3 linked regions of the Collimonas fungivorans Ter331 genome follow. The main gene of each other region encodes a partner of the protein of the gene in region 3 in a complex. Links are inferred from orthologs where the notes say so. Each region holds a gene or a part of one and is shown on either strand. Other genes may lie near its edges.

Evidence for each region. Proteins that work in one complex are often made in the same cells at the same time.
Region 1: the proteins of tsaD (region 3) and tsaB are in contact, whole or in part, in a solved structure (PDB 4WQ4), measured with the Escherichia coli proteins. The link is inferred for Collimonas fungivorans Ter331 from one-to-one orthologs.
Region 2: the proteins of tsaD (region 3) and tsaE are in contact, whole or in part, in a crystal structure (PDB 6N9A), measured with the Thermotoga maritima proteins. The link is inferred for Collimonas fungivorans Ter331 from one-to-one orthologs. Residues at the interface, in WP_004082750.1 of Thermotoga maritima: Cys10, Asp11, Arg49, His50, Leu82, Gly84, Gly135, Gly136, Glu154, Thr155, Leu156, Asp157, Asp158, Ser159, Glu162, Asp165, Lys166, Arg169, Leu170, Tyr175, Lys213, Thr214, Leu217, Tyr218, Gln221, Arg222, Asn324; in WP_004082108.1 of Thermotoga maritima: Leu37, Gly38, Lys46, Lys57, Val59, Lys60, Ser61, Thr63, Phe64, Thr65, Leu66, Met67, Val69, Pro71, Tyr82, Arg83, Leu84, Asp86, Asp88, Phe89, Asp93, Ile128, Asp130, Glu131, Arg134.

Annotation. Positions count from the first base shown.
Region 1 is NC_015856.1:2,892,323-2,896,183, reverse strand. The notes cover bases 335-3,310. They hold tsaB (tRNA (adenosine(37)-N6)-threonylcarbamoyltransferase complex dimerization subunit type 1 TsaB), read left to right. Parts: upstream 335-1,458; coding sequence 1,459-2,163; downstream 2,164-3,310. Other genes in these bases: CFU_RS12520 (uracil-DNA glycosylase), read left to right, coding at 2,639-3,310; rimI (ribosomal protein S18-alanine N-acetyltransferase), read left to right, coding at 2,160-2,642; CFU_RS12535 (thioredoxin family protein), read right to left, coding at 882-1,304; CFU_RS12540 (LysR family transcriptional regulator), read left to right, coding at 335-867. Outside these bases: more of CFU_RS12540, read left to right, coding at 1-334; more of CFU_RS12520, read left to right, coding at 3,311-3,487; CFU_RS12515 (DUF1853 family protein), read left to right, coding at 3,468-3,861. UniProt on the Escherichia coli protein: Required for the formation of a threonylcarbamoyl group on adenosine at position 37 (t(6)A37) in tRNAs that read codons beginning with adenine.
Region 2 is NC_015856.1:4,158,397-4,161,989, reverse strand. The notes cover bases 552-3,259. They hold tsaE (tRNA (adenosine(37)-N6)-threonylcarbamoyltransferase complex ATPase subunit type 1 TsaE), read right to left. Parts: upstream 2,299-3,259; coding sequence 1,804-2,298; downstream 552-1,803. Other genes in these bases: queG (tRNA epoxyqueuosine(34) reductase QueG), read left to right, coding at 2,346-3,259; CFU_RS18555 (N-acetylmuramoyl-L-alanine amidase), read right to left, coding at 552-1,840. In the rest of the region: CFU_RS18560 (VTT domain-containing protein), read left to right, coding at 1-415; more of CFU_RS18555, read right to left, coding at 491-551; more of queG, read left to right, coding at 3,260-3,452; CFU_RS18540 (AEC family transporter), read right to left, coding at 3,449-3,593. UniProt on the Escherichia coli protein: Required for the formation of a threonylcarbamoyl group on adenosine at position 37 (t(6)A37) in tRNAs that read codons beginning with adenine.
Region 3 is NC_015856.1:1,210,511-1,214,329, reverse strand. The notes cover bases 886-3,819. They hold tsaD (tRNA (adenosine(37)-N6)-threonylcarbamoyltransferase complex transferase subunit TsaD), read right to left. Parts: upstream 2,902-3,819; coding sequence 1,870-2,901; downstream 886-1,869. Other genes in these bases: CFU_RS05365 (sigma-70 family RNA polymerase sigma factor), read right to left, coding at 3,274-3,819; CFU_RS05370 (zf-HC2 domain-containing protein), read right to left, coding at 2,968-3,159; CFU_RS05380 (DEAD/DEAH box helicase), read right to left, coding at 886-1,311. Outside these bases: more of CFU_RS05380, read right to left, coding at 1-885.

The sequences.
Region 1 (3,861 bases), 1.7 Mb from region 3 along the record:
GGCAGCTTTGTCGCCGCGGCCCAGGTGCTGGACATGTCGAATGCGGTGGTCACGCGGCTGGTGGCCGATCTGGAAAACCATCTTGGGATCCGCCTGCTGCACCGTTCGACGCGCCGCATGGCGTTGACCGAGCCGGGCCAGGCCTACCTGGAGCGGGTGCGCCAGATCCTGGATGAAATCGACGAGGCGGAAGCCGCCGCTTCCGTATTGTCGACCAAGCCTGCAGGCACCTTGCACATCTATTCCCAGATCGGTTTCGGCCAGACCCAGCTGGCGCGCCTGCTGCCGCTGTATTCGAAACAGTATCCCGATGTGCGGCTGGACGTGACCTTGTCGGACCGCACCGTCGACCTGATCGAAGAGGGTTTCGACCTCGGCATCTTTTCAGTCAACCAGAAATTCGACGCCAGCATGGTGGCGCGCCAGCTTGGCATCGCCGAAGTGCTGCTGTGCGCCTCGCCGGCTTATATCGCCGAACATGGCGTGCCGCAGACGCCCGAGGAGCTGGCCCAGCATTCCTGCCTCAATTTTTCGATGGAACATTTGCGCCACCACTGGACTTTCCAGTCGGCCGAAGGCGCTTCGATTATTCCGATCACCAGCAAGGTCATGTCGAACAATACCGATTTGCTGCGCCAATGCTTGCTGGCGGGGATGGGCATCGCCATGCGCACCTCGTATACGCTGGGCGACGATATGGTGGCGGGACGGGTAGTGCGGGTGCTGCCCGACCACCAGATCAACAAGGTGGCGGTGCGCCTGGTCTACCCGAGCCGGCGCCTGCTGTCGGCCAAGGTGCGCAGTTTTGTCGATTTCATGATGGCGCAGTTTCCGCATCCGGATTGCGATCCGTGGCTGGCATCCTAGCCGTGGCTGGCATCCTAGATATCCGCCAGGCGCCGCAGTAAATTGGCTTCCAGCTGCCAATGGCGTCGCTCGGCGCTGCTCAAGGCTTCGGCCTGCAGTTCGGGCAGGTTCTTCTCCATCTGCGCCAGCAGGATTCTTTCAGCCAGGCGCAGGTCCATTTCAACCGGACCCAGGAACGCCACCACATCGCCGCGCTGTATCAGCAGGGTAGGGAAATTGTCGACATCCAGGTCGCCGACCAGCTCCGCCTGGTCTTCGATGTCGATCCAGACGAATTGCACTTGCGGGTGGCGTTGCGCCAGCGCCGTGAAATTAGCGAAATACTCCCGGCAGCTGCCGCACCAGGCTGCGCACAGGCAGGCTGCGACCCAGCCGTCGTCGGCCAGGGTGGCGGCAAGTTCCTGATGGTTGTCGTTATCGAGAGTGAGGATCAGCATTCGCGATATTTTACAGTGAGTGCGCCGGATTCTGCTTGAATACCCGTGGTTTCAGAGTTCGCGGGGTACTTGCGGCTGGATTGGTCCGCTCATTGGCCCACTCAATCGCGCGGAGTGCAGCCGAAGCAGCGTCGAGCGCGGTAAAATACGGCCCATGCAGACCATTCTTGCCATTGAAACATCTACCGAACTGGCCTCCGCCGCCTTGCTGCGCGACGGCCATGTGATTACCCGCGAATCGGCGGGCGTCCAGACTCATTCGCTTGCCATCCTGCCGATGGTGCAAGAGTTGCTGGCCGAGGCCGGCATCAGCCTGGCACAGTGCGATGCGCTGGCGTTCGGCGTCGGCCCCGGCTCCTTCACCGGCGTGCGCACCGCCTGCGGCATCGTGCAGGGACTGGCGTTCGGCGCCGACCTGCCGGTGCTGCCGGTGGTGACGCTGGCCGCCATGGCCCAGGCTTGCCGCGACCTGAATGGCGCCGGCGAAGTGCTGGCGGTGCTGGACGCGCGCATGGGCGAGGTCTACTGGGCCCAATATCGTTTCGCCGCCAATGCCTGGCAAGTGGTGGTCGAGCCGGTCCTGTCGGCGCCGTCGCAGGTAGCGCCTTTGCCGGTGCTGGGCGGCGTGCTGCAAGCCTGCGGCAACGGCCTGGCGGCCTACCCGGAAGCGTTTGCCGCGGCTCCGTACGCCGCCGCAGGCTTGCCGGCGGTGATGCCGAATGCGCGCCAGGTCGCTCAACTGGGCAGCGTGGCGCTGGCGCAGGGCGGCGGTTTGAGTGCGGTGGATGCGCAGCCTTTGTATTTGCGTAACAAGGTCGCGCTCACAACCGCCGAACGCGCCGCCAAGGTGAACACATGAACGCCAACGCCCAACCGAGGCCCGGCATGCGGCCGCTTGCATTTGCCGCCATGCGCATCGAAGACCTGGACGAAGTGGTGGCGATCGAAAAGGCCGTGTATTCGCATCCCTGGACCCATGGCAATTTTGTCGATTCGATCCAGAGCGGTTATCAATGCTGGGTACTGCGCGATGCGGAACAGGTACTGCTCGGCTATTTTTTCATGATGCAGGCGCTGGATGAAGCGCATCTGCTGAATATCAGCGTGCGCGAGGATGTGCAGCGGCAAGGCATCGGCAAGATGCTGCTCGACCAGGTGTGCATGCTGGCGCGCCGGCTGCAGATGCAATCGGTGCTGCTGGAAGTGCGGCCCTCGAATACGCGCGCGATTGCGATCTACCAGCGTTACGGTTTCGCCGAGATCGGCCGCCGCCGCGATTATTATCCGGCGGCTGGCGACAAGCGCGAAGAAGCCATCGTGATGAGGCTGCCTTTATGAGCGAGATGACCAGGCGTAGCGTTTTCCTCGACGAGATAGGCCTCGGCCCGCTGTGGCTGCGGCGCGATGGCGGCTTGGCGAGCGCCGAGCCGATCGAAGCCGACGACATGGCGCCCATGGAGGAAATTCCTGCAGCGGCACTGCACGGGCAACAGCCCGCACCGGTGGCGCATGCAGTGCAGGACAAGGCCGAGATCTCGGCCTGGGGCGACGACGAGCCCATATCCGCACCATCGGCAGCCGTCCATGCAGCGCAATCTCCGGCCGCCATGGACTGGACGCAATTGCAGGCGGCCGTGGCCGGCTGCACTGCTTGCGGACTTTGCCAGGGGCGCAAGAATACCGTGTTCGGCGTCGGCGACAGCAAGGCAAAATGGCTGTTTATCGGCGAGGGTCCGGGACGCAACGAGGATATCCAGGGCGAACCGTTTGTCGGCCCGGCCGGCAAGCTGCTCGACAATATCCTGCTGGCGATGGGCCTGAAGCGCGGCGACAACGCCTACATCGCGAATATCGTCAAATGCCGGCCCACCGACGGCACCGGCCGCGACCGTCCGCCGGCGGCAGACGAAGTGGCGGCTTGCATGCCGTATCTGCAGCGCCAGATCGAGCTGATACAGCCCACCATCCTGGTTGCGCTGGGCAAGACCGCAGCCTTGTCGCTGCTCGGGCTGGATGCGGCGACGCCGGTGTCGAAACTGCGCGGCACCGTACATCGCTACGCCGACCGTCCGCTGGTGGTGACTTATCACCCGGCTTACCTGCTGCGCCAGCTGGGCGACAAAGGCAAGGTCTGGAGCGACCTGTGCCTGGCCATGAGCGCCTATGCCAACGCTGCCGAATAACCCTGTAGTGCAGACCGACCTGCAGACCTGCCAGCAACAGTTTCACCAGCGCTGGAATCATCTGTCCGATCCTCACGTCAGGGCGTTGGCCTGGCTGCTGGATGCGCCCGACCTGCTGGATCCCCTGGCCGCGCAATGGCAGGGAAAGGTCGCCAGTTATGCCGACGCCGACCTGGCGGCATGGCTGGCCGAACTGGAGCAGACGCCGGAAAAACTGCAAGCCTTGCACCGCCATATCGACAGCCTGCCGTCGACCCGCCTCGGCCTGTATGCGGAGAAGCTGCTGGCGTTCTATTTCGAACAGCGCCGGATGCTGGTGGCGCACAGCGTGCAGGTGCGGGCCAGCAAGAACGACACGGTAGGCGAATTCGATT
Region 2 (3,593 bases), 2.9 Mb from region 3 along the record:
CGCCACTACCGGCAACACGCTCAACTACTGGATCGGCAGCCTGATCGGGCATAAAGTCTACACTCACGACTATCGATGGCTGGACAAGAAGGCGCTGCAAAAAACCCACGCATTCTATGAACACCACGGCGGCAAGACCATCATCCTGTCGCGTTTTGTGCCTATCGTGCGGACTTTCGCGCCGTTTGTGGCCGGCGTGTCGGAAATGACTTTCTCCAAATTCCAGTTCTTCAATATCACCGGCGCCCTGATCTGGGTGGTCGGCCTGGTCTCGGCCGGATACTTCTTCGGCAACATCCCGGTCATCCGCGATCACCTGAACACCATCGTGCTGATCGGCGTCGGCGCGGCGGTGGTGCCGGTGGCGCTTGGCGGCTTGTGGAAGTTCTACAAGAAAATGCGCGGCGGCGCATAACTGCCGACGCCGGATGAAACAAGGGCGCGCTGCAAGCTTTTGCAGCGCGCCCTTGTTGTTTTCAAGCCTGCCGGATCAGGTCAGGCGGTTCCGCGCCAGCGGCGGATTGTGGGCAAAATACTTCTTGATGCCTTTCAGGACCGCATCGGCCATCTGGTCCTGGTAGGCATTGTCGGTCAGCCTGGCTTCTTCTTCCGGGTTCGAAATGAAGGCGGTTTCAATCAGAATGCTCGGGATGTCCGGCGCTTTCAGCACCGCAAAACCGGCTTGTTCCACCGCACCCTTGTGCAGCTTGTTGATGCCGCCGATTTCGCTCAGCACCGCGCTGCCGAGCTTCATGCTGTCGTTGATCTGCGCCGTGGTCGACAGATCCAGCAGCACGCTGGCCAGCTGGCGGTCGTGGCTCTTGATGTTGATGCCGCCGATCAGGTCGGCCGAGTTTTCCTTGTTGGCCAGCCAGCGCGCGGCGGTGGAGCTGGCGCCCTTTTCTGACAAGGCGAATACCGAGGAGCCGCGTGCGGTTGGCGTGACAAAGGCGTCGGCGTGGATGGAGACGAACAGGTCGGCCTGCACCTTGCGGGCCTTTTGCACACGGACTCCGAGCGGCACGAAAAAATCGGCATCGCGCGTCAGCATCACCCGCATGTTCGGCTGCTGCTCGATCTTGGCCTTGAGCCGTTTGGCGATGGACAGCACGACGTCTTTTTCACGGTTGCCGCCGCGCCCGGTGGCGCCGGGATCTTCACCGCCGTGGCCGGGATCGAGCGCGATCGTGATCATGCGCGTCAGGGTCGTGGTGCGGTCCGGTTTCGGGTCGATGCGGGCCACCGGTGGCTGCTCGGGCTGCGGCTGCAACGGCGGCGTCGGTTTTTGTTCTGGTTTGGTTTGCGCCACCGGCGGCGCGATTTCTCCCGGGTTGGCGGACGGCCATTCGCCTTTTTCTATCATCGCCTGGATCGGGTCGGGCGGATTGACCGGATACAGGTCGAACACCAGCCGGTGCTGGTAACCGCCTACCGGCGCCAGGGTAAACACCTGCGGCTTGACTTCTTCCTTGAGGTCGAACACCAGCCGCACCACATTCGGGCGGTTCTGGCCGACCCGGACTTGCTTGATATAGGGATCGTTAGGCTGGATCTTGGCGACCAGTTCCTTCAAGGTCGGATTGAGTTCGATGCCTTCGATGTCGACCACCATGCGGTCCGGGTTCTGCACCAGGAAATGGGTGGTTTTCAATTCGGCGTCGTTTTCCAGGGTGACGCGGGTGTAGTCGTCCGCCGGCCAGACCCGTACCGCGACAATCTGCGCGGCGCGCGCCGACAGCGGCGCCAGTACTGAAATGAGCAAAGTACCGCCGGCCTTGAGGATGGTGCGGCGGATTTTTGATTTTAGAGGTTTGGTGCAAATTTCAGTCGAGCGAGACATTGACTACCCTTATCAGATAACGCCTGCAATTCTACATCACGTCCCTTGTCGGAAACATCGGAAACACTCAGTAATACGCTGATGTCGGGCGGCGGCAACGCGGTGTCCGCCTTTTCCGGCCATTCGACGATACAGATGGTGTCGGGGTTGAAGTATTCGCGGAAACCGGCTTCCAGGAATTCATCCGGGCTGGCCATCCGGTACAAATCGAAGTGCATCACTTCGACCGCCTGTTGGGCTATCTGGATCGTATAAGGTTCCACCAAGGTGTAAGTAGGGCTCTTGACGTGGCCCTGGTGGCCGGCGGCATGCAGCAGGGCGCGGGTCAGCGCGGTCTTGCCGGCGCCCAGGTCGCCGTGCAGGTGGATCGCCAGTCCGGGCAGCAAAGCCCGGGCCAAGGCGGCGCCCAGCGCGTTGGTTCCGGCCTCGTCATGCAGGTGGGTTGTAAAATGCGGCATCTCGTAACATAGTCCTTTGTATCTAGTCTTTCTGAAACACACCAGCCATGGCAGTAATCGACCAAAATCTAAGCGCGCTAGCCACCACCATCAAAGCCTGGGGGCGGGAGCTTGGTTTTGCCGATGTCCGCATCAGCGATGTCGACCTGGCGCAGCAGGAGGCTGGTTTCGAGGCATGGCTGGAGCTGGGCTATCACGGTGAGATGGATTATATGGCAGCGCACGGAATGAAGCGCGCCCGGCCTGCCGAACTGGTGCCCGGCGCGATCCGGGCGATCGCGGTGCGCATGGATTACCTGCCGCGCGCCTATCAGGATGACCAGGGCAGCTGGCGCCCGCGCGAGCAGGCGCGGCTGGCGCCGGCAGCCGCCGGCAGCGCCACTATCTCGCTGTATGCGCGCGGCCGCGATTACCACAAGGTGCTGCGCTCGCGTCTGCAGCAGCTGGCGGACCGCATCAAGGGCGAAATCGGCGAATTCGGCTATCGCGTGTTTACCGATTCGGCGCCGGTGATGGAGGTAGCCCTGGCGCAGAAGGCCGGCCTGGGCTGGCGCGGCAAGCACACCTTGCTGCTGAATCGCGAAGCCGGCTCGTTTTTCTTCCTTGGCGAAATCCTGACCGACCTGCCATTGCCGGTCGACCAGGCCATCAGCTCGCATTGCGGGCAATGCAGCGCCTGCATCGATGTCTGCCCGACCCAGGCGATCGTCGGCCCTTACCGGCTCGACGCCCGCCGCTGCATCTCTTACCTGACGATCGAGCTGAAGGGCAGCATCCCGGTGGAACTGCGGCCGCTGATCGGCAACCGCGTCTACGGCTGCGACGATTGCCAGCTGTTTTGTCCATGGAACAAGTTTGCGCAGCCGTCGACGCTGGGCGATTTCGACGTCCGCAACGGTCTTGACCAAGCCACGCTGGTGGAGCTGTTCGGCTGGAGCGAAGAGCAGTTCAACAGTCGCATGGAAGGCAGTCCGATCCGCCGCATCGGTTACCAGCGCTGGCTGCGCAACATGGCGGTCGGCCTTGGTAATGCCGCAGCGGCAGGCGCCGGCTCGCCAGAGATCATTGCCGCCTTGCAGCAGCGCAGCGACTATCCGTCCGAGCTGGTGCGCGAGCATGTAGCCTGGGCGCTGCAGCAGCACGGCATCGATTAGTGCTGCAGCACCCACAGCCAGAATGGCAAAGTCAGCGCCGACAACATGGTGCCGGCGGAAATCATGAACGCTACCAGAGGACCGTTGCCGCCCATCCGGGCCGCCAGGATATAAGCGCTGGAGGCGGTAGGCAGGGCGCAG
Region 3 (3,819 bases):
CGAAGTGTAGGCGCTGCGTGTATGCTGCGTGCTGCGGTCGGACGCAGGGGCGCGCCCCTCGCCACGTTCGCCACGGCCGTTGCGCGCATCGGCGCCGCGTCCGGAAGAACGCTCGCGTTCGGCGCTTGCGGGCTTGGCGACAAATCCGGTCAGCTCGGCGCGCACGAACTTGTACTTGATCATCTTTTCGATGTCGACCAGCAAGCGTTCGTCCTTGTCGGCATATAGGGAAATCGCATCGCCGGAAGCGCCGGCGCGGCCGGTGCGGCCGATACGGTGCACATAGTCTTCTGCGTTGTACGGCAAATCAAAATTGATCACGCACGGCAGTTCGGCGATATCCAGGCCGCGCGCGGCGACGTCAGTTGCCACCAGCACTTCGATTTCGCCCCGCTTGAATGCTTCCAGCGCCGCCATGCGCTCATTTTGCGTCTTGTCGCCATGGATCGCCGAGGCGTTGACGCCTTCGTTTTCCAGGTGACGGGCCAGTTTCGATGCGCCGATCTTGGTATTCGAGAAAACGATGACCTGCTTCAGGTTGCGTTCGCGGATGATGTACGACACCGCCTCAGCCTTGGTCTGCTCATTGACGTGGTACATGGTCTGCGTCACGTTGTCGGCGGTGGCGTTGCTGCGCGCCACTTCGATCGTCACCGGGTTCTTGAGGAAAGTCGCCGCCAGCTTCTTGATCTCGCCCGAGAACGTGGCGGAGAACATCAGGTTCTGCCGCTCTTTCGGCAACAGGTTGATGATGCGCTGCAGGTCTGGCAGGAAACCCATGTCCAGCATGCGGTCGGCTTCGTCCATCACCAGGATTTGCGTCTGCGACAGGTTCAGGGTCTTTTGCTGCACGTGGTCCAGCAGGCGGCCCGGCGTCGCAATCACGATCTCGATGCCGGAACGCAAGGCTGCGGTTTGCGGCGCGATATCGACGCCGCCGAACACCACGGTCGAACGCAGGGGGGTATGCCGACAATAGGCTTTGACGTTTTCCGCGACCTGGTCGGCCAGTTCACGCGTCGGCGTCAGGATCAGGGCGCGCACCGGATGCCGCGCCGGCGAGGCGCTGGTATTGGCATGCGCCAGCAGCAGCTGGATGATAGGCAAGGAAAAACCGGCTGTCTTGCCGGTTCCCGTTTGCGCCGCCCCCATCACGTCGCGTCCCTGCAGCACCACCGGGATGGCTTCCGCCTGGATCGGCGTGGGATGGACATAACCCTGATCGTTCAATGCCCGCAGGATATCCGGGGACAGCCCGAAATCTGCGAAACGGACGGTGGGTGTGGTTGGCACTGCTGGATCAGCTTGCATCTCAGACTGAATCTCGGACTGAATCTCAGGTTGAATATCGGACATGGTAGTTGGCGGCCTTTGGTGCAGGATGCACTCAAACAAAGGCACTATTTGCTCTCAATTGAATCGTGAATTTCGTGTCGGCCCATTGCTGACGACCAGTGCTTGCCAAGGCAAGCCACAGCGCCACCATGCGAACCAAATGATTGTGGAAGTGCCATAACAGGCACTGCAAGCCGGGTTACCACTTTGACATCATTGCCGACATGTTTTGTACCACAGTCGCGCATTATACGCCTAGCCGGGAATTTGCTCAGATACCCAGAGCTCATTTCATAAATATTCGTGAGATGCGTTCTTGCCAGAAGAGGCGCTGGCAAGGCGCGCGACGCGTCCGATAGCGGTGCTATCGGCAAGGAGTGCAACGCGGCCAGCGCCTCTTCTGGCAAGAACCCTTCGGGAACGGGCTATTTGGGCGTATTGCTGCGTTGCGCCGCTTGCCAAGGGAACCCACCCTTGGCTGCGCGACGCGCCTTGCACTACCTCCCAAATAGCCGCGTTCGCACTCACGAATATTTATGAAATGAGCTCTACTTCATTCAGCGGCCAGCGCGGCCGTACATTGAACGCATAGCTACGCTGCGCCGCCTGCGGATTGATTTGCAAGCGCATCGCGCCGGCAAAGGCAATCATGGCGCCATTATCGGTGCAAAACTCCAGTTCCGGGTAATACACCCTGAAGCGCCGCTTCTCCGCCGCCGCATTGAGGGCGCTACGCAATTGCTGGTTGGCGCCTACTCCGCCGGCGATCACCAGGCGCTTGAGGCCGGTCTGTTTCAGCGCAGCCAGGCATTTAGCCAGCAGCACCTCAACCAGCGCATCGACGAAGGCGCGGGCGATATTGGCCTTGTCTTGTTCGCAGATATTGGTCGTATGCTTTTTGACAAGGGTCAACACTGCCGTTTTCAGGCCAGAGAAGCTGAAATCCAGGTTTTTCGAATGCAGCATGGGCCGCGGCAACTGGTATACCGAAGGGTCGCCGAATTCGGCCAGGCGCGAAATCGCCGGTCCGCCGGGATAACCGAGTCCAAGCAGCTTGGCCGATTTGTCGAACGCTTCGCCGGCGGCGTCGTCCAGCGTTTCGCCCAGCAAACTGTATTGGCCGACGCCGTCGACCCGCATCAGCTGGGTATGGCCACCCGACACCAGCAAGGCGACAAACGGAAAGCTGGGGGGATCGCTGGCCAGCAGCGGCGACAACAAATGTCCTTCCAGGTGATGCACACCCAGCATCGGCTTGTCCAGCGCCAGACCGAGGCCGCAGGCAACCGACGCGCCTACCAGCAGCGCTCCCGCCAGCCCCGGTCCCTGGGTATAGGCGATGGCGTCGATGTCTTGCCGCGCGATGCCGCTTTCAGCCAATACCTGTTGCAGTAAAGGAATGGCGCGCCGGATATGGTCGCGCGAAGCCAGCTCCGGCACCACGCCGCCGTATTGTTCATGCATCGCCACTTGCGAATAGAGGGCGTGCGCCAGCAAGCCGCGCTCGGTATCGTAGAGCGCGAGGCCGGTTTCGTCACAGGAAGATTCAACGCCGAGAACAATCATGGGTAGGGCAATAGGTAAGGAATGGCGCATTGTAAAGGAAAGCCCTCCTTTTTTTGCAGCCAGAGGTTAATCCTTGCCCAGCTGCTGCATCGCCTGCCGCATGAAAGCCAGCTGCTGCGAAAACCGGGTGCAAGCCGTGCAGGTCCACAGGTGCACACGCACCCGCGCCCGGGTCAGCGGCGGCAGATTGCTGTCCTGCGCCTGCGACAGGAGTTGCTGGGTATCGCGGCAATGTGGGATCAGGCGCTTATATGGCATAAAATAAAGTAACTGGCTGGGCGGATATTTCGGTATTCATGGTTAGTCGCATCACGGATGCAATACTTACAATAAAACTGGAATTATCTTACATTGTGTATGAAAGCCGCTGATTCAAGCCTGCGTGCCGAACCAGTTTAGCTGCAAACATTCGCGCAACCGGGCGCGCGCCCGGTACAGCAGCACCCAGGCATTGGCGGCGGTAATTTCCAGTTCCTTGCAAATCGCCTCCGTATCCAGTTCCAGCCATTCCCGCATCATGAAAATGCGCCCAGTTTTGGCAGGCAGCTTGTCGATGCATAATTGCAGGATATCGAAAAACTCCTTGCGCTCCAGCGCCTGGTCGGGATTGCCCCAGCTGGGCGCGGCTTCTACCGCATGTCCTTTCGACGTGAACAAGGCGTCGATCATGTCGGCGTCGCTGCGGTCCGCATCTTCGTCGATATTCAGCTGCACTTCGCGCTTGCCGCGCCGCAGCTGGTCCAGCAATTTGTGCTTGAGGATGCCGATGACATAGGTCTTGAACGAGGACTGTTCCTGGAAACGGTCAGGATGCTCCAGCACCGCAAGTATAGTTTCCGAGACAGCATCTTCGGCCAGGGCGTCATTGCGCAACTGCAGCGCAGCGAACCGTATCAGCTGCGGCCGCAGTGTTTCGAG